Regions from separate parts of the Mesorhizobium sp. WSM4884 genome, predicted to be linked through region 3. Evidence: riboswitches for the same ligand, from Rfam matches in the RefSeq annotation. Region 3 holds a riboswitch; each other region holds the start of a gene.
The links. A riboswitch is a leader RNA that binds a small molecule or an ion and turns the genes downstream of it on or off. The one in region 3 is predicted to bind thiamine pyrophosphate.
Positions count from the first base shown of each region.

Region 1: it holds a riboswitch for thiamine pyrophosphate, as region 3 does, so the genes downstream of both, thiB (thiamine ABC transporter substrate binding subunit) here and thiC (phosphomethylpyrimidine synthase ThiC) in region 3, are expected to answer to the same signal.
Region 2: it holds a riboswitch for thiamine pyrophosphate, as region 3 does, so the genes downstream of both, thiC (phosphomethylpyrimidine synthase ThiC) here and thiC (phosphomethylpyrimidine synthase ThiC) in region 3, are expected to answer to the same signal.

Region 1 is NZ_JARTVO010000013.1:45,684-52,986, forward strand. Features, by position in the region: gene P9236_RS20180 (ABC-F family ATP-binding cassette domain-containing protein) at 1-1,747, opposite strand, end outside; gene P9236_RS20185 (thiamine diphosphokinase) at 1,749-2,393, opposite strand; TPP riboswitch at 2,528-2,642, shown strand; gene thiB (thiamine ABC transporter substrate binding subunit) at 2,686-3,696, shown strand; gene thiP (thiamine/thiamine pyrophosphate ABC transporter permease) at 3,988-5,565, shown strand; gene thiQ (thiamine ABC transporter ATP-binding protein) at 5,562-6,347, shown strand; gene P9236_RS20205 (M48 family metalloprotease) at 6,501-7,303, shown strand, end outside.
Region 2 is NZ_JARTVO010000001.1:423,374-430,676, reverse strand. Features, by position in the region: gene P9236_RS01945 (thiazole synthase) at 1-125, opposite strand, end outside; gene thiS (sulfur carrier protein ThiS) at 129-326, opposite strand; gene thiO (glycine oxidase ThiO) at 295-1,302, opposite strand; gene thiC (phosphomethylpyrimidine synthase ThiC) at 1,306-3,150, opposite strand; TPP riboswitch at 3,255-3,371, opposite strand; partial or broken gene P9236_RS01925 (hypothetical protein) at 3,452-3,775, opposite strand; partial or broken gene P9236_RS01920 (aminotransferase class III-fold pyridoxal phosphate-dependent enzyme) at 3,784-4,353, opposite strand; partial or broken gene P9236_RS01915 (prenyltransferase) at 4,353-4,667, opposite strand; gene P9236_RS01910 (hypothetical protein) at 4,859-5,122, opposite strand; gene P9236_RS01905 (mechanosensitive ion channel family protein) at 5,275-7,303, opposite strand, start outside.
Region 3 is NZ_JARTVO010000035.1:28,104-35,406, reverse strand. Features, by position in the region: gene P9236_RS29785 (hypothetical protein) at 1-143, opposite strand, end outside; gene P9236_RS29780 (hypothetical protein) at 140-2,206, opposite strand; gene P9236_RS29775 (metallophosphoesterase) at 2,209-3,546, opposite strand; gene P9236_RS29770 (hypothetical protein) at 4,038-4,301, shown strand; TPP riboswitch at 4,619-4,735, shown strand; gene thiC (phosphomethylpyrimidine synthase ThiC) at 4,839-6,674, shown strand; gene thiO (glycine oxidase ThiO) at 6,671-7,303, shown strand, end outside.

The sequences.
Region 1 (7,303 bases), on a different contig from region 3:
CCTTGTCGAGCGCTGCAATCGTCTTCTGGAACGAGACCGGGTCACGCTCGTAGAAGGACGGATCGGCGATGTTGTTCTCCAGCCGCGAGATCGAGGCGGCGACCGCCTCGATCTTCTTCGGCAGGGATTCCAGCGCGAATTTCTGCTTGAACGAGAGTTTCTTCGCCGGGCCTTTCGAGGTGGCCTGATCAGTCTTCGGCGCAGCGCTTGCGTCCGCCGTTTCGGCTTTCGGCCTTGCCTTGCGGTCCTCGAGCTTTGAGCCGCCGCGCTGCGCCAGCATGTCGGAATAGCCGCCGGCATATTCGATCCAGCGTCCGCCGCCGTCCGGCGCGATCACGCTAGTGACGGTGCGGTCGAGGAAATCGCGGTCGTGGCTTACCAGGATCACTGTCCCGGCAAAGCCGGCGACCAGCTCCTGCAGCAGCTCAAGCGTCTCCATGTCGAGGTCGTTGGTCGGCTCGTCGAGCACCAGGAGATTCGCCGGCCGCGCCAGCACCCGGGCCAGCAGCAGCCGCGCGCGCTCACCGCCCGAAAGCTCCCGCACCGGCGTGCGCGCCTGCTCCGGCTTGAATAGAAAATCCTTCATGTAGGAGACGACGTGGCGCTGCTCGCCGTTGACCACGAGGTTCTCGCCGCGTCCGTCGGTCAGGTAATGCGCCAGCGTCTCCTGCGGGTCGACGGCCTCGCGCTTCTGGTCGAGCGTCGCGATCTCAAGATTGACGCCGAGCCGCACTGAGCCCGCGTCCGGCGTCAGCTCGCCGGTCAGCATTTTCAGAAGAGTCGTCTTGCCGGCGCCGTTCGGCCCGACCAGGCCGACACGATCGCCGCGCTGGATGCGGGTCGAGAACCCTTTGACCACGGTCAAGTCGCCAAAGCTCTTGTCGATCCCCTTGGCCTCGATCACCAACTTGCCGGATTCGGCGGCGTCGCTCGCCACCATGGTCGCCGTGCCTTCGGCGCCGCGATGGCTGCGAAAGCGCTGGCGCATGGCCTGCAGCTCGCCGAGGCGGCGCATGTTGCGCTTGCGCCTGGCGGTCACGCCATAGCGCAGCCAGTGCTCTTCGCGCACGATCTGGCGGCCGAGCTTGTGCTGTTCGCGCTCCTCCTCTTCCAGCACCTGGTCGCGCCATTCCTCGAAATGCGCGAAGCCCTTGTCCAGCCGCCGGGTCTGGCCGCGGTCGAGCCAGACCGTGGCGCGCGAGACGCGCTCGAGAAAGCGGCGATCGTGCGAGATCAGGATCACGGCCGAAGAGGTGCGGGCAAGCTCCTCTTCCAGCCATTCGATGACCGACAGGTCGAGGTGGTTGGTCGGCTCGTCGAGCAGCAGGATGTCGGGTTCGGGCGCCATGACGCGGGCGAGCGCGGCGCGGCGCGCCTCGCCGCCCGAAAGGTCGCTCGGCCGTTCCTCGCCGGTGAGGCCGAGATGGTCCATCAAATAGGTGGCGCGATGCGGGTCGTCGGCCGGCCCGAGACCAGCCTCGACATAGGCGCGCACGCTGGCGAAGCCATCCATATCGGGCATCTGCGGCAAATAGCGGACCGTTGCCGATGGCTGGCGGAACACCTCGCCGTCCTGCGGCTCGACCAGCCCGGCGGCGATCTTGAGCAGCGTCGACTTGCCCGAACCGTTGCGGCCGACAAGCGCGATCTTCTCGCCGGCGGAAGCGCTCAGCGACGCGCCGTCGAGCAGCGGCGTGCCGCCAAAGGTCAATTTTATGCCGTCGAGATTGAGAAGAGGCGGAGCCATGTCAGCTTTCGGCAAGAGGATAGGGGTGGGCGAGCAGCAGCGCCCGGCCACTCTCGAGCGCGATCTCGAGCCGGCCCTTGACCTCGTTCGATATAGTGAGCGAGGAGCCGAACGCCACCTCGACACGGTCGAGCGGCCATTTGGCGCCGGAGACCGTCAGGCCGGCGAGTTCGGAGAAGCCAAGCACCGAGAACAGCGTTCCGTCGGCGTAATCGAAGGCGGCTTTGCCCGGCAGGATGGGGACGCCCTCCTGCGCGCCGCTGGTCAGCAGTACCGTCGTGCCCGCCTCGGCCAGCCGATGCCCAAGCGCCTGATGCAGGAAGGCATGGTCGGCGCGCTTGCCGCCGAAGGCGCCGGCCAGCACCAAGCTGGTGGCGCCGCGCGCGAGCGCTTCGGCGATGGCGAGCTCGCCGTCGGTCATGTCCTTTTCGGCCGGAAAGATCTTGCGCGGCACGGCGGCGAGATCCTCCGGCAGGTTCGGCGGCACCGAGTCGAAGTCGCCGACCCATAGCTCCGGCACGAGGCCCAGCATGCGGGCATGACCGATGCCGGCGTCGGCGGCGATGACGCGGGAGCCTTCGATCTGGCGATCGAGCCGAGGCGTGCGGACGAGCTCGCCGCCAAGCAGGATGGTGAATGTTCCCATGGGCGTCGCCCTTACCAGCCCCGCCCGCGAAACGGAAGCCAGGCGCATCCAAACGGATAGCGCTGCGTTCCGAAGTCATCGGATGCCCGGCAAACTTCCGCTTGCGCGCCGCATCGGCCGGGCCTATGTCTCGAGGCGCTCTAACGGGGTGCCGGACGCTGACTTCGCGAACCGGCTGAGAGGCGACAATGCCAACCCGCCGAACCTGATCCGGTTTGTACCGGCGGAGGGATTAGACGTTTCGGACCATCCGACGCCTCAATTCCTTGTCACGCGAACAAAGGAGGCGCCGATGCGCTCACTATTGTCCCAGCTTATTCTCGCAACAGGCCTCGTTTCGCTTTTGGCAGCCGCCGGGCCTGCCGAGGCGAAGGACAAGCTCACCGTCTATACCTATGAAAGCTTCACCGCCGACTGGGGTCCGGGACCCGCGGTGAAGAAGGAATTCGAGGCCGAATGCGGCTGCGATCTCGAATTCGTCTCGGTCGCCGACGGCGTGGCGCTGCTCAACCGCGTCAAGCTGGAGGGCGCCGGCACCAAGGCTGACATCGTGCTCGGCCTCGACACCAACCTGACCGCAGACGCCAAGGCGAGCGGCCTTTTCGCGCCGCATGGCGCCGTTGCAGATTTGAATGTGCCCGAAGGCTGGAAGGACGACACATTCGTGCCCTTCGATTACGGCTATTTCGCCGTCGTCTACGACACCGAGAAGCTGAAGACCCCGCCGAAAAGCCTGAAGGAGCTGGTCGAGGGTGGCGCCGCCGACAAGATCGTCATTCAGGATCCGCGCACCTCGACGCCGGGCCTCGGTCTGCTGCTCTGGGTGAAGTCGGTCTATGGCGACAAGGCGCCGGAGGCCTGGGCCAAGCTCAAATCCAAGGTGCTTACGGTGACGCCGGGCTGGAGCGAGGCCTACGGCCTGTTCACCAAGGGCGAGGCGCCGATGGTGCTGTCCTACACCACCTCACCGGCTTACCACATGGTCGCCGAGAACACTGAACGCTACCAGGCCGCGTCCTTCGAGGAGGGCGAGTATCTGCAGATCGAGGTCGCCGGCATCACGACGACCGGCGCGAAGAACCCGCTGGCGGAAAAGTTCATCGCCTTCATGACCGGGCCGAAATTCCAGGACGTCATCCCGGAGACCAACTGGATGTTCCCGGCCGGCAAGACCGACAAGCCGCTCAACCCGGCCTTCGACAAACTGGTGAAGCCGACCAAGACCCTGCTGTTCAGCCCGGAAGAGGTCGCGGCCAACCGCAAAGCCTGGGTGGACGAGTGGCTGGCGGCGATGAGCAAGTAGCCGGCTTTGGTTATCTGTCGAAGATGATCGCTCTACGGCGCCTCCCTCTGTCCTGCCGGACATCTCCCCCACTTGGGGGGAGATTGACTGCCATTGGCGATTTCGCCAATTGGCAACGTTGCAGGAATGAGCAGGGCGCCGACGCTGCTGATCTCCCCCCTTGTGGGGGAGATGTCCGGCAGGACAGAGGGGGGCGCGAAGGAACACGGCGTTCGCTGGTTTCCAAACCTGCCCCGGTGGTGCAGCGTGCAATCTTCGCCGCGCCCTGACTCCCGCGTCACCGCCGGCATCATGGCCCTTGCGGCAATCGCCGTGCTCATCGGCGTCGCCTTCGTCGGGCTCATCCTAGAAGGCGCGAGCGACCCGTCCGGCGCTCTCGTCGCCTTCGACGGCTATCTCCTCCGTGTCGCCCGCTTCACGCTTTGGCAGGCGCTGCTTTCGACATTGCTGTCGGTCGCGCCGGCGCTGCTGGTGGCGCGTGCCCTGTCCCGGCACCCGAAGTTTCCCGGGCGTCGCCTGATCCTGCAGTTCTTCGCCGTGCCGCTGGCGCTGCCGGCCATCGTTGCCGCCCTCGGCGTGTTGGCGCTCTACGGCCATGCCGGCTATTTTGCCGGCGCTCTCGGCAGCCTTGACGGCAGCGAATGGCCCGGCATCTACGGATTGTCCGGCATACTGATCGCGCATGTCTTCTTCAATTTGCCCTTGGCCACGCGTCTTTTTCTGGAGGTGCTCGGCACGGTGCCCGCCGACCAGTGGCGGCTGGCGAGCCAGCTCGGCATGGGGGCCTGGCCGGCGTTGCGGCTGATCGAATGGCCGGCGCTGCGCGCGGCACTGCCGGGCGTCGCCGGACTGGTGTTCATGCTCTGCATCACCTCCTTCACCATCGTGCTGACGCTGGGCGGCGGGCCGGCCGCCACGACGCTGGAGGTCGCGATCTACCAGGCGTTGCGCTTCGATTTTGATCCGGCTAGGGCCGTGGTGCTGACGCTGCTGCAAATCGGTCTGACCTTCGTCGTGGTGACGGCACTGATGCGGCTTGGCGCCAATACGGTCGGCGACGCCAATCTGCCGGTGGCGCCACGCCGCTATCTTTCGGCGGGCAAGGCTGAAACGATGGTGAACGCCGGTTTGATCGCACTTACCTTGCTGTTCGTCGCCGGGCCGATGGCGGCGACCGTGCTGGCCGGCCTGGAAGCCGATCTCGGACGGCTGGCCGGCGAGGAGGCCGTGCGCCGTGCGACGCTCACCAGCGCCGCGCTCTCTTTCCTCTCGGCGCTGCTCTCGGTGGCGCTGTCACTCTCGCTCATCGCGGCCCGGCGCGCACTGGCCTTGCGGCGCCGCGCGGGCGGCGCCATGTCGCTGCTCGAACATGCCACCGACACCGGCGCCGGTTTCGTGCTGGTCGTACCGCCGATCGTGGTCGGCGCCGGCTGGTTCCTGGCCTTGCGTGGGGTCACGGATGTCTTTGCCGTCGCGCCCGTCATGGTCGTCGCCGTCAATGCAGTGATGGCGATGCCCTTTGCCATCCGCGCCGTTCGCCCTGCCTATGACGCGGCGAGCGAGCGTCACGAGCGGCTCTGCCTGGCGCTCGGCATTTGCGGCTGGAACCGGCTGCGCCTGGTCGACTGGCCGTCGCTCCGGCGGCCTTTGGCCACCGGTTTTGCCTTCGCCATGGCGCTGTCGCTTGGCGATCTCGGCGTGATCGCGCTGTTCGGCAGCGATTCGGTGCAGACCTTGCCCTATCTCCTGCTCGCGCGCATGGGCAGTTACCGGACCGCCGACGCCGCGGGGCTTGCCTTGCTGCTCGGCTTCGTTTGCCTGATGCTGGTTGTCGCCGCCGACTGGCTCGGGCGGGAAGCAAAGGCATGACGACGAACAATGGCATAGCGACGGAGAAGGCACTGGCCGTCACGCTGGACGATGTTTCGTTCAGCTATGGCGAGGCATCGTTCCGCTTCGATGCCGAATTCGCCGCCGGCAAGATCACCGCCATCATGGGGCCTAGCGGTTCAGGCAAGTCGACGCTGCTCAATCTGGTCGCCGGCTTCGAGCTGCCCGGCGCCGGCAAGGTGCTGATCGGCGGGATCGATGTCGGCGACACGCCGCCCTCGGCGCGGCCGGTGTCGATGGTGTTCCAGGAAAACAATCTGTTTGCCCATCTTTCGGTCGAAGGCAATGTCGGGCTCGGCCGCTCGCCGTCGCTCGACCTCACTGCCGCCGACCGCCAGGCGGTCGCGGATGCGCTGGCGCGGGTTGGCCTTGCCGGCAAGGAGAAGCGGCTGCCGCGCGAACTCTCCGGCGGCGAGCGGCAGCGCGTCGCGCTGGCAAGGGTGCTCCTACGCGATCGTCCGGTGCTTCTGCTCGACGAGCCTTTCGCTTCGCTCGGTCCGGCGCTGCGCGACGACATGCTCGATCTCGTGGCCGGCATCCACGCCGAACGGCAGATGACCGTGCTTTTCGTCACGCACCAGCCGGAAGATGCCCGCCGCATCGGCGAGAACATGGCGTTTCTGGACGAAGGCATGATCGCCGCGACCGGCCCCGCCGCGGATTTCTTCGATCGCCCTGGACCGGACGCCTTCCGGCGCTATATCGGCGATCAAGGCGGCAGCGTTGCCCTATCACAACATATTGCCCGGAAGCGGACATAATTTACGCCCAAACCGGCAACGGGTGATCCGGCGTTTGCTTGCCTTGTCCGGGGGAGTGTGGCTAGGTCCGGCCATACTGGTCCGGGTGGGCCGTGATTTGCCGAAAGATTTCGAAAGGAAGCCGATCTGACGACCGGCGCGGAGAAAGTGTGGATGAAGCCGCTGGCGCGATTCTTTGCGTTGGTTGGCTTTGCCGTGGCGCTGGCGAGCTGCCAGATGTTCACGCCGCCCGATGTCCAGGAATCCGGCTTCCAGCCCTCGGACAAGCCGATCACGGTCGACAACGTCGTCGCCAACGCCAAACTCGCCGACATGGCGAAGGCGCAGCATCCGCGGATTCTCGCCACCTATGGCGGCGAATATTCCGATCCGAAGCTCGAGCGCATGGTGGCCAAGGTCGTCGGCAACCTGACCGTGGTGTCGGCAAACCCGACCCAGACCTATCGCATCACCATCCTCAATTCGCCCAACGTCAACGCCTTCGCGCTGCCCGGCGGCTACCTCTACGTGACGCGTGGACTGCTGGCCCTGGCCAACGACTCCTCCGAGCTTGCCGCCGTCATCGCGCATGAGATGGGCCACGTCACCGCGAATCACGGGTTGCAGCGGCAGCAGCTCGAGGCCGAAGAAGGGCTGGCGACCAAGGTCGTCTCCGATGTGCTCGGCGACAGCCCGACCGCCAAGGCAGCACTCATCCGCGGCAAGCTGAGGCTGGCGCAGTTTTCGCGCAACCAGGAACTGCAGGCCGACGCCATCGGCATCAAGTCGATCGGCGAGGCGGGCTATGATCCGTATGCGGCCGGCCGCTTCCTGCAGTCGATGTCGGCCTACACCGACTTCCGCTCGGTCAGCGGCGCCACCGATGCCAGCCTCGACTTCCTGGCCACGCACCCGAACACGCCGCAGCGCATTGATCTGGCGCAGCGCCTTGCCCGCAACTTCGGCCCGCCGGGCGT
Region 2 (7,303 bases), on a different contig from region 3:
AGCGAAACGGTGACCGCCGAGGTGCTCGACGCCTTGACAGCATCGGCAAGGATCGCCGGCGAAGGATATTGGGCGGTGCCCAGCAGCAGGCGCGAGGCCAACTTTGTCCCGAGAAGATCGAACATCGGCTAGCCTCCCTGCATGGGCGACAGGATTTCGATCCGATCGCCTTCGTTCACCCGCAATTCCGCCCGTTCGGCCGCAGGCACGACATCGCCGTTCAGCGCGGTGGCGAGCCAGCCGCCCTCATAGTCAAGCTCCTTCAAAAGGGCGGCGAGCGTCGTCGCCCTGACCTCAAGCGCTTCGCCATTGACGATCAGCTTCATTTTCAGACTCCAGGTCGGCAGATGAATTGAAGAGAAGGCCGGCAGCCTGCTCGGCCATTGCCGGCGAGAGCAGGAAACCGTGCCGGTAAAGGCCGTTGATCGTGATCGCGCCGTCCTTCCGACGCTTCACCCGCGGCAGATTGTCGGGATAGGCGGGGCGCACGCCCACTCCTGTCTCGACGATTTCGGCCTCACCGAACGCCGGATGGAGCGCGTAGGCCGCATTGAGGAGCTCCATCAGCGAACGGGAGGTGATCGGCCCGTCATGGTCGCTTTCGATCATGGTCGCGCCGACCATGAAGTGATGATCGGCCCGCGGCACGACATAGATCGGATGACGCGGATGGAGGAGACGCACCGGCCGGGTGAGCGAAACCTCCCGCGTGTGGAGGATCAGCATCTCGCCGCGCACGCCACGCAAATCGTCGTCGGCTCGCGCGATGCCCGTGCAGTCGATCACCTGGTCGAAGCCAGAAAGGTCCACCTCGTCCACCTCGAAAAGGAAGACGACTCCCATCGCACGCAGCTTGTCGGCGAGGGCTTCGAGAACCCGACGGGGATCGAGATGAGCTTCGCCGGCGAAGAACAGGCCCTTGCGGAAGCGACCGGCAAGATCGGGTTCGAGGGCGGCGATCGCCTCGTCGTCGACGGACTCGTGATTGCGGGTACGGGCCGCAAAGCGGGCAAGCTCGAAGGCGTCGCGCACATGGGCGATGACGAGAGTGCCGGCCGTCGTCACGAGCCCGGGCAGCACCCTTTCCCACCAGTCGGTCGAAATTCTGCCGAGACTGACAACCGTCTCTTCGGCGCTTTCGCGTTCGCACCAAGGAGCAAGCATGCCGCCGGCGAGCCAGGAGGCATTGCCGCCTATCTGGCTCCGAATTTCGGCAACCGTGACCGACGCACCTCGCGCGGCCAATTCATGGGCGACGGTGAGGCCTGCCACACCGGCGCCTTTGACAAGGACACGGCGCACGGCTCAGTCCGTCCTCTGATCGTCCTGCGCCAAAGCTTGTTCTCCCGCCCCGGGCGTTTCGACCGGCACGTAGAGATCGCCGCCCGCGCGGTATTTCTGCGCCATCGCCGCCATCCCCTCCTTCTGCGCTTCGGCGCGAATGTCGTGGGAGATGCGCATGGAGCAGAATTTCGGTCCGCACATCGAGCAGAAATGCGCTACCTTGTGCGCTTCCTTGGGCAAGGTCTCGTCGTGCATCGAGCGCGCGGTTTCGGGATCGAGCGACAGGTTGAACTGGTCTTCCCAGCGGAACTCGAACCGCGCCCGCGAAAGCGCGTCGTCGCGGATCTTCGCCGCAGGATGCCCCTTGGCGAGGTCGGCGGCGTGCGCCGCGATCTTGTAGGTGATGACGCCGGTCTTGACGTCATTGCGATCCGGCAGGCCGAGATGTTCCTTCGGCGTCACGTAGCAGAGCATGGCCGTGCCGAACCAGCCGATCATGGCTGCGCCGATGCCGGACGTGATGTGGTCGTAGCCCGGCGCTATGTCCGTGGTCAGCGGTCCCAGCGTGTAGAAAGGCGCCTCGCCGCAGACGGCGAGCTGCTTGTCCATGTTCTGCTTGATCTTGTGCATGGGAACATGGCCGGGGCCCTCGATCATCACCTGGCAGTCCTTTGCCCAGGCGATCTTCGTCAATTCGCCAAGCGTTTCCAGCTCGGCGAATTGGGCTTGGTCATTGGCATCGGCGATCGAGCCGGGACGAAGGCCGTCGCCAAGCGAGAAAGAGACGTCATAGGCTCTGGCGATGTCGCATATCTCCGCGAAATGCTCATAGAGGAAGCTTTCGCGGTGATGGTGCAGGCACCATTTCGCCATGATCGAGCCGCCCCTGCTGACGATACCGGTAACCCGGCCGACGGTGAGCGGGATGTGATGCAGCCGCACGCCGGCATGAATGGTGAAGTAGTCGACGCCCTGCTCGGCCTGCTCGATCAGCGTGTCGCGATAGACTTCCCAACTCAGATCCTCGGCGACACCGCCCACCTTCTCCAGCGCCTGGTAGAGCGGCACCGTGCCGATCGGCACCGGCGAGTTGCGCACGATCCATTCGCGGATGTTGTGGATGTTGCGGCCGGTCGACAGGTCCATGACCGTGTCGGCACCCCAGCGGATGGCCCAGACCATCTTTTCGACCTCTTCGGCCATCGAAGAGGTGACGGCGGAACTGCCGATATTGGCGTTGATCTTCACCAGGAAATTGCGGCCGATGATCATCGGCTCGCTCTCGGGATGGTTGATGTTGGCGGGGATGATCGCGCGGCCGCGCGCCACCTCGTCGCGTACGAATTCCGGTGTGACGAAGTCCGGCATCGATGCGCCGAACGCCTCGCCGTCCCGTTGCAGCCCGCTCCGCATGATCTCGCGACCGAGGTTTTCGCGGATGGCAACGAATTCCATTTCGGGCGTGATGATCCCGGCGCGCGCATAGGCAAGCTGCGTTACCGCCTTGCCGGCCTTGGCCCGCAGCGGACGGTTGCGGGTCGGAAACTCCGGCGTCAGGCGCTCTCCTGTCGCAAATCCATTGTCCTCCGGCCTGATATGGCGGCCGTCATAGGATTCGACATCGCCACGCGCCACGATCCAGTCTTGCCGAAGGGGGGCAAGCCCCCTCTCGATATCGGTTTCGATTGCGGGGTCGGTATAGGGGCCTGACGGATCGTAGACCGTCACCGGCGGTTCACCGGCAGTCGGGTGAACGGCGATCTCGCGCATCGGCACCTTGATCTGCGGGTGGAGGGCGCCGGATTTGTGGATCTTCCGCGACGCCGGCAGCGGTCCAGTCGATACGGTGGGGGTCAGGGCATTCATTTGAGGCTCCTTTGCTCGTTGCATTGGAGACCCAGTTCTGTGCCGGAAGGATGAAAAGACGCTTCGGTCTGCCTGCCTGAGACAGGTCTTCGGGCATGAACGCCCGCAAAGCGCTTGCACCGTCCCTACGCCAGTATGAACTGGATCAGGTTCAACGGGTCACTGCGCCGCAAAAGCCAGCAGTATCTCAGCCCCTTGCCGGGACTCCCCTGGTGAATGGCTTAGGTTGAACGGGCCAGCGTCATCTTGTCAAGCGCGTTTGGCCGGCATTGCGGCTCAACGCCATCGTGCATGGAAGCTTCTCCGCCATGTGGTTGCGGAAGCCGCCGCCATCGTCGGTCAGCGTCTTGTAGTCGCCGGCCTTGACGGTGCTGTAGGCATAATCATGCAGCGCCAGCGGATCGGGATAGCGGCCCTCCTCGGCGATTGCCAGATAAGGCAGCATGTCCCAGTTGACGTCGGGCATGAACCAGGCCGTCACGGCGGTCAGCAGGATGTAGAGCGAGAAGATCGCCGCACCGATCGGCGCGGCCCATCTTGCGTAAGCCCCCTCGCCCCAGGCAAGACCGGCGCCGGTCAGCCGGTCGAGCGGATCGGCGGGAGCGACGGGTGGCCTGGTCAGCAGCGTCTGTCTCAGCGGACCTGGCTTTTTACAAAATCCTTCACGATCGCCACAATGCCGAGCGACAGGAAGCTGTCGAAGGCGTCGACGAAGCGGTCGACATGCTCGCGCTGGCAGATCAGCGGCGGCTCGAGCCGAATGACGTTGCGGTTGTACTCGGTGAAGGCGACGAGCACGTCGTAGTCGCGTAGCAAGAGCGAGCCGACGAAGCCCGACAGCGAACCCTTCAGCTTGTCGTCGAGCACGCTCACCACAGGACGCAGCACCATCGGCAAGGTCTGCGAGAAATCGTGGAACTCGAGCCCGATCATAAGACCCTTGCTGCGCACATCCTTGATGATCTTCGGATATTTCGCCTTCAGCGCCTGCAGCCGCTGCAAAAGGGAGTCGCCGGTCGACGCAGCATTGTCGATCAGCGCTTCGTCGTACAGCACGTTGAGCGCCTCGATCGCGGTGATGCAGGCCTCGCCCATGCCACCGAAGGTCGCCATGGCGTGGATCATTGCCGTCTTCGGCGTGCCATAGGCTTTCATGTAGACGTCGCGCCTGGCGATTATGGCGCCGACCGCGGCCTGGCCGCCGCGATCGCCTCGGCGAATTTGCGCGGCGTGCCCGTCGCCAGCACGATCCTGCGGCGGTCCTCATGTTCGCTGCGAAGCCGCTCGAGCAGTTCAAGCCGGTAAGGCAGCGATGCCGGATCGATGTCGATGCGCGCTGCGATTTCCTGCTTTAGCCGCGCCGGACCGCCGATCAACCAGAGCGGCAGGACAAAGAGATAGAGCGGATTCTTCTTGAGCAGGATGAACAGGCCTTCCCACAGAAGGTCCGTTGCAATCAGCGCGCCGTCGAGATCGACCGCAAGCGGAATTGCGTTCCCGTCCGACCGCGCGTCCATTGCTCTGCCCTGCTCACCCCACGCCGTATTTCGGCGCCTACGCGATGGATATAACGGGGCATGACGGAGTTAAAACGCCCGGTTGCGGCGCGCTGTGCGGGGTATTTCCGGTGCTATCGTTAAGCAGCGGCTACCGGAAACGATAAAAGGCCGGGCGTTTGCCCGGCCTTCGCCGATCGCGTCTAAGGATTTTACTTGATCCGGGCAACGCCGCCCGAGATCTCGACCGTTTCTGAACCGGTCAGCGCTTCGAGGTCACCATTGGGCAGGGTGACGAAGCAGCCATTCGGGCAGAACTCCACCGTCTCGCCGGCGGCCAGCGCCAGCTCGGTCTTGCCGCCGCCTTCGGTCACGATCAACGTCCGCGTCTGAGCGTCCTTGTTGACCGCGCTGGCGGCAAAAGCCGAACCGCCCAGGGCCAAGAAAGCGATGGCGGTAACGACAGACTTCCACATTGCAATTCCGGTGTTCCCACACCGCCTCTGTTCAATTTCGCAAGGCATTCTCGCCCTTTGCGTGAGAGCTTATATGACAAGCAAGCTGAACCGCAACTGAATGCCGCATTCATGCCGCAATTGGTTTCACCGACGGGAAAATGGCGCAACGTCTAGCCTGGATCGGGCTTGCGGCCCCTTCGCTTCATCTTGGCGAGCCGTTCGCGTTCGGCCGCTGCTTCCGCTTCCAGCCGCTCGCGCTCGGCAAATTCCGCCTCGATCTTGTCGTCGTCGATCGGCCACGACTCGTGCTTCGTTGTCTCGACCACGGCGCGCGGCGTCGACGGGATCTCGATGTGCTCGTCCTCGAAGATATCGAAGATCGCGAAGCGTATATCGTTCTGGACGATGCTGCCGTTCATCACGTCGGCCACGAACACGCGGATTTCGAATTCGAGCGCGGCCGTTCCGAAGTTGGCGAAGAGCACGAAGGGCTCGGGGTTCTTGAGCACCATCGGATGGGCGCGGGCGATATCGAGCAGAAGCGCGTGCACCCGCTTGACGTCGCTGCCATAGGCGACGCCGACCCTGATGTCGACGCGGCCGAGCTTGTTGCGATGCGTCCAATTGCCGACCGCATTGTTGATGAGGTTCGAATTGGGCAGGATCACCGACTGCCGCTGGAACGTCTCGATTTCCGTCGCACGCACGCTGATCTTCTTCACCGTGCCGCTGATGTCGCCGGCGACAATCCAGTCGCCCACCTTGAACGGACGTTCGGCAAGCAGGATCAGGCCGGAGACGAAGTTCGAGACCACGTTCTGCAGGCCGAAGCCGATACCAAGTGACAGCGCGCCGGCAACGAGCGCCAGATTAGAAAGATCGATACCAGCCGCCGATATGCCGATAAGTGCCGCGAGCGCCACGCCTGCATAGCCCACCGCCAGCCGGATCGAGTTGCGCACGCCGGTATCGACCTTGCCGCGCGCCATCACCGACCCGTCGAGCCAGCCCTGGAACCAGCGTGTCAAGAAATAGCCGATGACGAAGACGACGATGCCGGTGAGGATGCCGAGCACCGAGATGGTGACGGAGCCGATGGTGACGCCCGTCGCCAGCTTGTAGGCCCAGGCCTCGATATCGCCGGGCTGGAAGCCCCACATCAGAAGGATCAACGGCAGGAACACCAGCACGATCATCAGGTTGATGGCAATGCTGACGACCAGGCCGAGCTGGTCGAGCGCCGTGTCCTCATAGCTGGAATTGGTCGACAGCCAGCGCCCGACCGAGGTGTCGGCGAAGCCGCCCTCCTCGCCGATCGCCCGCGCCGACAGGAAGCCTATATAGGCAGTGACCAGGATGGTGCCGGTGACCACGACCTGCACCGAGACGAAGAGGGCTAGGCCTATATAGCCGAGCAGCGCCGCTGCGATGGTGAACAGGCCAAGCCCGAAGGCAAGGAAGCGAAGCCATGCCGGCCAAGGACGCCATGCGCCGTCAGCCGCCCTGAATGGTCTCAGCAGCCCCATCAGGATCAGGATGACGCCGACGATGATGGTGGCGACAAAACCCCTGGCGATCGTCAGCGAAAGCGGGGAACCCATCTTCTCGTTGACGACCGAGAGGAAGTAATTGATGCCGAGAACCACGGCCATGGCGGTGGTCAGCCTCACCAGCCAGCGCGCAGGGCCGGTTGCAACTGGAATGAGCCGCCAGTTAGGCAGCCGCGGCTCGAGCGCCGCATTGGTCAGCCGGTTGACGCAGAACACCACTGCGATTACGGCGAGCAGCGCGTTGAGGAATGTGCCGATATCGCCGCGCAGCACGTTGTAATAGTTGAAGAAGAACACTGCGGAGGCCAAGAACGCGCCGAGCGCCGCAGTCGGCAGCAGCGTCGACCAGAACGCCACGGACAGCCGGCTGAGGTACGAAGGATCCTCCACGGATGGATTGGGCTCGAAAATGCGGCCGAACAGCCGCCGCCCGCCTATCAGGAGCACGGCTGCCAGCGCCAGCGCCATCAGCGTCGCGGCAAGGATTGCCTGAAATTTGAACTTGAACGCGAAGGTCAGCCAGGACGCCACTGCCTTGTAGAGGCCGGTGAACTGGTCATGCGCGTCGGAAAAGCCCTGCGGGCTCAACACATCGGTCAATTCGTAGCGTTTCGTCAGAACGCTGCGGAAAAGCTCGCTGCGCTTGATG
Region 3 (7,303 bases):
TCGAACGCGGCGAAACGCGTTTCCCATCCAAGCGCGACGATCGCGATATCTGCCTCCATCGTTTCGCAGGTACCTGCATCTCTCGCCTTCTCGGTGACGGCCAGATGGCCGAAGACTCGATACTCGACAGTTGAAGCGGTCATTCGAGATCGCTCTCGAAAAGCGAGTGCTGGAATTCGGTCTTGAGTGCGGGCCGCGCGACGAGCTCCTTAAACACCGAGTCGGCCCAGTCTTCTGGGAGCCGATGCCTGGTAAAAAGCAGGTCGACCATCCGCGCCGCAGGGATTGTGTTGATTTCGTACGGGCCGCGATAGGAGAACCCGAAGTAAGGTGCAAATCGCCGATGCAATCTGATCATCATCTCCTTCGATGCGGGGTCGGCGCGGTCCACCTCAAAGTTGCCGGCGGCGGAGACCTCCCGGATAAACCCATCCCTTTCCGCCCGACGCAGGACCTCGTCCAGTTTTCCGCTGGGTTGCTCCAGTCGGTTCACCAGCGAGCGCATTTCCTTTAGATCAACCCTGAAAATGCCTCTCTCTGTCGTTCCTAGAGCATTTTCTTCGGCAAACTCTGTCTGGAGGCGAGCGGTCAGGTAACCCAACGCCCGCACCATGCGCACGCTCTCTTCTTCGTACGGATGTGAAAGCGCCTGAAGTCCATCAAGCTTCCGTTGAGAGGCGGCGTTCACAGCCTGTCTCTGCTGTTCGAGATGAATCTGTAAATCCGAGTTGATGAATTCCACCAGTTTTCGTGGATCACTGGAACTCGGAACACTGCGGCGGAAGATCTCTCCCATTATATCAAGGAAATCGCGTATACAGACGTCGCTCAATGATGTGATGATCTGGTGCCCTACGTACGGGTAGTCATGCAGACGCAGCATCTGGCACGCTTTCAGAAAAGCCCATCCCTGTTTCCGGGCGATCGACCTCTTCAGATTTGAAGCATCCGCCTTGCTCATGGGCCGGCGCTTAATTTCCGGGTTCATGAGCGCGAGCGCCAGCCCTTCGGCATAAGGGCGCGCTTTTCGATCAAGAAGGAATTGCTGCTGATCCGCCGTCCTCAAATTCACGGAGAGGAATTCACGTGCTGCATCAGCAAGTGCCACAAGCTCTTCTCTGCCCTCGGAATGACCCGATATGATAACCCGCTCGATGATGTCATTGACGGAAAGCCGCCCCAGCCGGTTTTTGAGCGAAAACGCGCTGAGCGCATCGTTGCGCTCGAGATCACTCCGCAGATGGTCAGGAAGCGCATAGTACAGCCGAAGCGACGACACGTTCTCGCACAGCGTGGCGAACTCCCTCGGATCGACTGAATCAAGATTCTCGACGTCCCGGTCAGCATTCGAGAGCGACTGGCCGGGTATGATCGTCCGGATCGTGTCGTAGAGGCCGCCGATGTAGGCGAGGACCCATTTCACGTTGCCGCGCGTCTTTCTCACCAAGGTGTTCAGGAACTGCTGTTGGAGCGGTGTCAGTGCTTCACAGTCGTCAATCAGTATCTTGAAGAAGGGCGCCCTGTCACCGGCGAAAGATGGGCCATTTAAAAGTGGAGTGATCGCGGTCGCGACCTTGTTAATGATCGCGCCAGGGTCTGTTGCTCTGAAGCCGGTCGCTCCGGCATCGGCGGCAAAGAAGAACGCGTTGAAGCATTCGTCGACGTACCGGGTTATCCCACCCCGCAGCTCATCGATGCTGAAGAAGTCGAGACGGGCAGGTTGGGGTATGAAGTGCAGCACTTCGCGATGCAGTGCCAGGGCGACGTCCCTATCTTCGGAGGCCCGGTATTTCAAGTGGCCGTCGCGTCTGAGCTGGCCGATGCTCTCGAGCAGGCGTTCGACTATCTTCAGCTCCAGATAGTGAGAGAAGATTACGAATTGCCGCGGGATCACGGCGGCCGTGTCGAAGCGTATCCGCTCCGGAATGAGGTTCAGAACGGCGTTGTCGATTAGGGGCGAGAATGTCTCATTGAGCTGGAAGAAGACGCCATACCAAGCGAGCTTGCCGACTTGGTCCGAGAGACTTTTGTCTTCAAGAATATGGACTGTGGAAAGCGAGCGAAGAATGCTGGTCTTGCCGCTGCCTCTCGTCCCTGCGACGAAGACCGGCTTGGCGGCGGCAGAAATCAACGCCGACTTCTGACTGAACCACAGTATCGGGCGGCTTTCGTACTCGATCCTGTTGGGGCCGAACGGATTCTCCATCGCTATTCGTCCCTTACCTTAATGCGCCAAGCCGAGTTTGCCTTGGTGAGGCCGTCTATCTCGATGAAGCGCGCCGCTTGGAGCATCAGAAGAGAGTCTTCCAGATCTAGCCCGAGCTCGGCGGAGGCAGCAATCTCAGTGATCTCGTCCCAGAAGAGTAACCCATTCCCGCGCCTGGTGGCATGGTCGCGCAGTCGGCGCAGCAGGTCAAACGTGTCGTTGTTCAGAAAGGCCTTGCCGTTGGACATGGTCGAAATAAAGCAATGTTCGCCTTCCATGACCGTCCCGTCGGCGACATTGGTGCGGTAGGGTATAAGTCGGATGCCGACGAGCTCTCCCTGATCGGTCGTGAAGAAGACGAGCTCATTGAAACCTGACTGTATCTCTGGTGCTGAGATGCAGATCAATTTGCCGTCCGGAAACCTTGGATCGTTGACGATCTCGACCGGATCAGCATGTATGTGTCCATGCAGGTAGACGATAGGCTTGTTGCCCTGCAGCAGCTGAGTTCTGACAAATCCGCTGTTGAGCATCTCCGCGTATGGCGTAATGCGCGGAGTCTTTTGTGGCAGCAGATTGTGATGGCCGATTATGATGCCGTAACGCATGTCGGGCTGCTGGAGCAATTCCTGTAGGCCTGCAAGCATCTCACGCGAGATGTATGGCGTGTCCATCTGACCGTAATACTCGTCGTCGGACGCCTCCTTGTCTGGATCGCTGGGAGGTGTCGCGGGCGAATGTCCCGAGATGTCCGGCGAGCCGAGATCTAGAGGCTCTGTAGAAGGACTGAGTGCCTCGAGACGATCACGAAGGAACGCGGGAAGGTTTTGAAGCTCCCAACTGCCTATCGCTGTGTTGACGAGGATGAAGTTTGCGCCTGCGGATCCTGTCGGAAGTCTGAAGTGCACGGGTTGGTCCACGGGAACGGTCTGCCAACCCAAGCGGGCGGCTAAACTCGCCATTTCGCTGAATTTCTCAGTCGGTCCAAGTTCGCGCGCGTCATCACGGTTCACATCGTGATTTCCCGGTACGAATATCAACGGAAGCGCCTTTGAACTGCGTCCCTGTGCGCGGCAGAGCAACGTGAAATGCTGGAATGCCGAAGCAATGAAGGTCTTGTCGCCACGGCTCGTGAAATCCCCCATGAAGGCGATCGAATCCAAGGGCTTCGAAGTCGTCAGCCGCCGAAGTTTCGTCAAGACGGCACGCAGCGAAGACGCGCGTAGCTTCTGCGTTATTTTCGGAGCGAACTTGCTATCCTTGGCATCGATGTTGCTAGAGGAAGGATGCCAGTCCGGATAGTGAATATCGCCTACTTGAAGGATTCGCACCCGCCGCATAACTCGCCCCCCTGCCGAGAGCCATAGACTAATCCGTTCGCTTTTGCCAAGCGCGAACGATCATCCGCAGTGTCCTTAACGAGGTAGCCTGCACTTTTCGAGAATTGCCACGGCGGCTATTTTTCGGCTGTGAAGCACACGAGACCCGTGACGTGAGACCCAGTTGCTCAATGCCCAGTTGCTCAATGAGCTTTCTTACGAATAAGGGAGAATTTCCGCGGCCGGACTATCTCTGAGCGAGCGTGCATGACTGCCAACGGAAGGTCTTGCACGCACCCTTGCGATCTTGAGCAATGGTCGCCATGACTTTCTTCTTGCAGGCTTTTGAGTGGCCCAGCCTGCGATCACCAGACCCCACCGATTCTAAAGAGCGTGGCAGATGGGATAGTCGAGGTTGCCCGTGCACAGTCACGCTCAGGGCTTGCGCCGCCCAGAGGACACGCTGAAAAGGCAGATTGGGGCGCAAGCACGCCATTCACGAGAGGTTCGACATGAAGACCATGCAAGAAAAAGACATTCCGGCATTCGTACAAGCAGTTGTGGACGCCGGCTGCAAAATTTGCGCGATTGGCAACTTGGGATACGTCTTTGGCGATGCTGATTTCACGCCAGCGCAACGGAGGGCCGTCGAGCCACAGCTGCGTAGGATTGCTGAAATCTACGGCGAACGCGATCATCTCATGAACGAGATAGCTGTATATCTGCGGTCGATCGGACGCCATGTCGAGGTTGAGCCGAAGACAGGTATTTCCTGATGGCCGTGATCGCGAGAAGCCGTCTTCCAACCTCTGAATCCTAAAGGAGGTGACCCCCAAGGCCGTTCGTCACCTTCGACCAGAATAACCACATCCGTGACCGCCTGAGCTACTTGGTCGATACGCGCACATGGCCAATACAGTTTCTCCATCCTTCACGAAGCGAATGAGGCTTTGGCCATTCAGCCCCGGTCTACGGGGCGTGACTTGTCCCCGATGCATGCGCGAGCTCTCCGCCCGGCTGGCCGCCGGTCGTCGCCACCGGCCGAAGGCGCCCGAATGCGCTTGACAAGATAGCGTCAGCCCGTTCAACCTAAGGCATTCACCAGGGGAGTCCCGGCAAGGGGCTGAGATACTGCTGGCTTTCGCGGCGCAGTGACCCGTTGAACCTGATCCAGTTCATACTGGCGTAGGGACGGTGCAAGCGCTTTGCGGGAGTTTACGCCCGAGGTCCTGTTGCAGCAGGTCTACAGAAGCGTCTTTTCATCCTTCCGGCACAGAACTGGGTCTCCAATGCATGAGCAAAGGAGCCTCACGATGAATGCCCTCACCCCCGCCGTATCGACGGGACCACTGCCCGCCTCGCGGAAAATCCACAAGCCCGGCGTCCTCTACCCGCAGATCAGGGTGCCGATGCGCGAGATTTCCGTCCATCCGACGGCCGGCGAACCGCCCGTCACCGTCTACGATCCGTCCGGCCCCTACACCGATCCATCAGTCGAAACCAGCATCGAAAAAGGCCTTGCCCGGCTTCGCCACGAATGGGTCACGGCGCGTGGCGATGTCGAAGCCTATGACGGCCGCCACGTCCGGCCGGAAGACAATGGATTCGCCACCGGCGAGCGCCTGACACCGGAATTTCCGATACGCAATCGGCCGCTCAAGGCCAAGCAGGGCAAGGCGGTGACCCAACTTGCCTATGCGCGCGCCGGCATCATCACGCCAGAAATGGAGTTCGTAGCCATCCGCGAGAATCTCGGCCGCGAGGTGATGCGCGGCAAGCTGCAACGCGACGGCGAAGCCTTCGGCGCGGCGATCCCAGATTTCGTCACACCCGAATTCGTGCGCGACGAGGTGGCGCGCGGGCGCGCAATCATTCCCGCCAACATCAATCATCCCGAGAGCGAGCCGATGATCATCGGTCGCAATTTTCTGGTCAAGATCAACGCCAACATCGGTAACTCGGCTGTCACATCGTCGATGGCCGAAGAGGTCGAAAAAATGGTCTGGGCTATCCGCTGGGGCGCGGACACGGTGATGGACCTGTCGACCGGCCGCAACATCCACAACATCCGCGACTGGATCGTGCGCAATGCGCCGGTGCCGATCGGTACGGTGCCGCTCTATCAGGCGCTGGAAAAGGTCAACGGCATCGCCGAGGATCTGAACTGGGAGGTCTACCGCGACACGCTGATCGAGCAGGCCGAGCAAGGCGTCGACTATTTCACCATCCACGCCGGCGTGCGGCTGCACTACATCCCGCTGACCGTCGACCGGGTCACGGGCATCGTCTCGCGCGGCGGCTCGATCATGGCCAAATGGTGCCTGCACCATCACCGGGAGAGCTTCCTCTACGAGCATTTCGAGGAGATCTGCGACATCGCCAGAGCCTATGACGTCTCCTTCTCGCTCGGCGACGGCCTTCGTCCCGGTTCAATCGCCGATGCGAACGACGCGGCGCAATTCGCCGAACTGGAAACACTTGGAGAACTCACCAAGATTGCCTGGGCAAAGGACTGCCAGGTGATGATCGAAGGCCCGGGCCATGTCCCCATGCACAAGATCAAGCAGAACATGGACAAGCAGCTCGCAGTGTGCGGTGAGGCGCCGTTCTACACGTTGGGGCCGCTGACGACCGACATCGCGCCGGGCTATGACCACATCACCTCAGGGATAGGTGCCGCCATGATAGGCTGGTTCGGCACCGCAATGCTTTGCTACGTCACGCCGAAAGAGCATCTCGGCCTTCCCGACCGCAACGACGTCAAGATTGGCGTGATCACCTACAAGATAGCCGCCCATGCAGCCGATCTGGCGAAGGGCCATCCGGCAGCGAAAACCAGGGATGATGCCCTTTCGCGCGCGCGCTTCGAGTTCCGCTGGGAGGACCAGTTCAACCTGTCGCTCGACCCCGAAACCGCACGGTCCTTCCACGACCAGACCTTGCCCAAGGAGGCGCACAAGCTGGCACATTTTTGTTCGATGTGCGGGCCGAAATTCTGCTCCATGCGCATTTCCCACGACATCCGTGCCGAGGCCCAGAAGGAAGGCATGGCGGCAATGGCGGCAAAATACCGGGAGGGCGGCGATCTCTACATGCAGGCGGACGAGACTGGCGTACCGGTCGTGCCAGAGGCTCCCAAACCATCATGAGGGTGCTCGTCAAAGGGGCCGGCGTTGCCGGCCTCACCGTCGCTTTCGAACTCGCCGCCCGCGGCGCGACGGTCACCGTCGCCGAGATGCGGCATGGCCTTGGTGGCAACGCGTCGTGGTTCGCCGGCGGCATGCTGGCGCCATGGTGCGAGCGCGAAAGCGCGGAGCAGCCGGTGCTGGATCTCGGACGCGATGCTGCCGACTGGTGGGATGCGGTGCTGTCGGGTCAGGTGACACGGGCCGGGACATTGGTCGTGGCCGCGCCGCGTGATGCCGGTGAGCTTGACCGGTTCGCCAGTCGCACGTCAGGGCATCGGCGCGTCGATGAAAACGAAATTGCGCTCCTGGAACCCGACCTCGCCGGCCGCTTCCGGCGTGGATTGCTCTTCCCCGACGAGGCTCACCTCGACCCACGCCCGGCGATGGCGGCACTTCATGACAAGCTTGCGACCATGGGTGTCAAATTCCACTTCGGCTGCGACGCCCGGCCTGTTTCGGGATTCGCCCGTCAGATAGACTGCATGGGAATGGCAGCGGCCGATGACAGGCTGCGCGGTGTTCGCGGCGAAATGCTGATCCTTCGCACGCCTGATGTCTCGCTGTCGCGGCCGGTCCGTTTGCTTCATCCA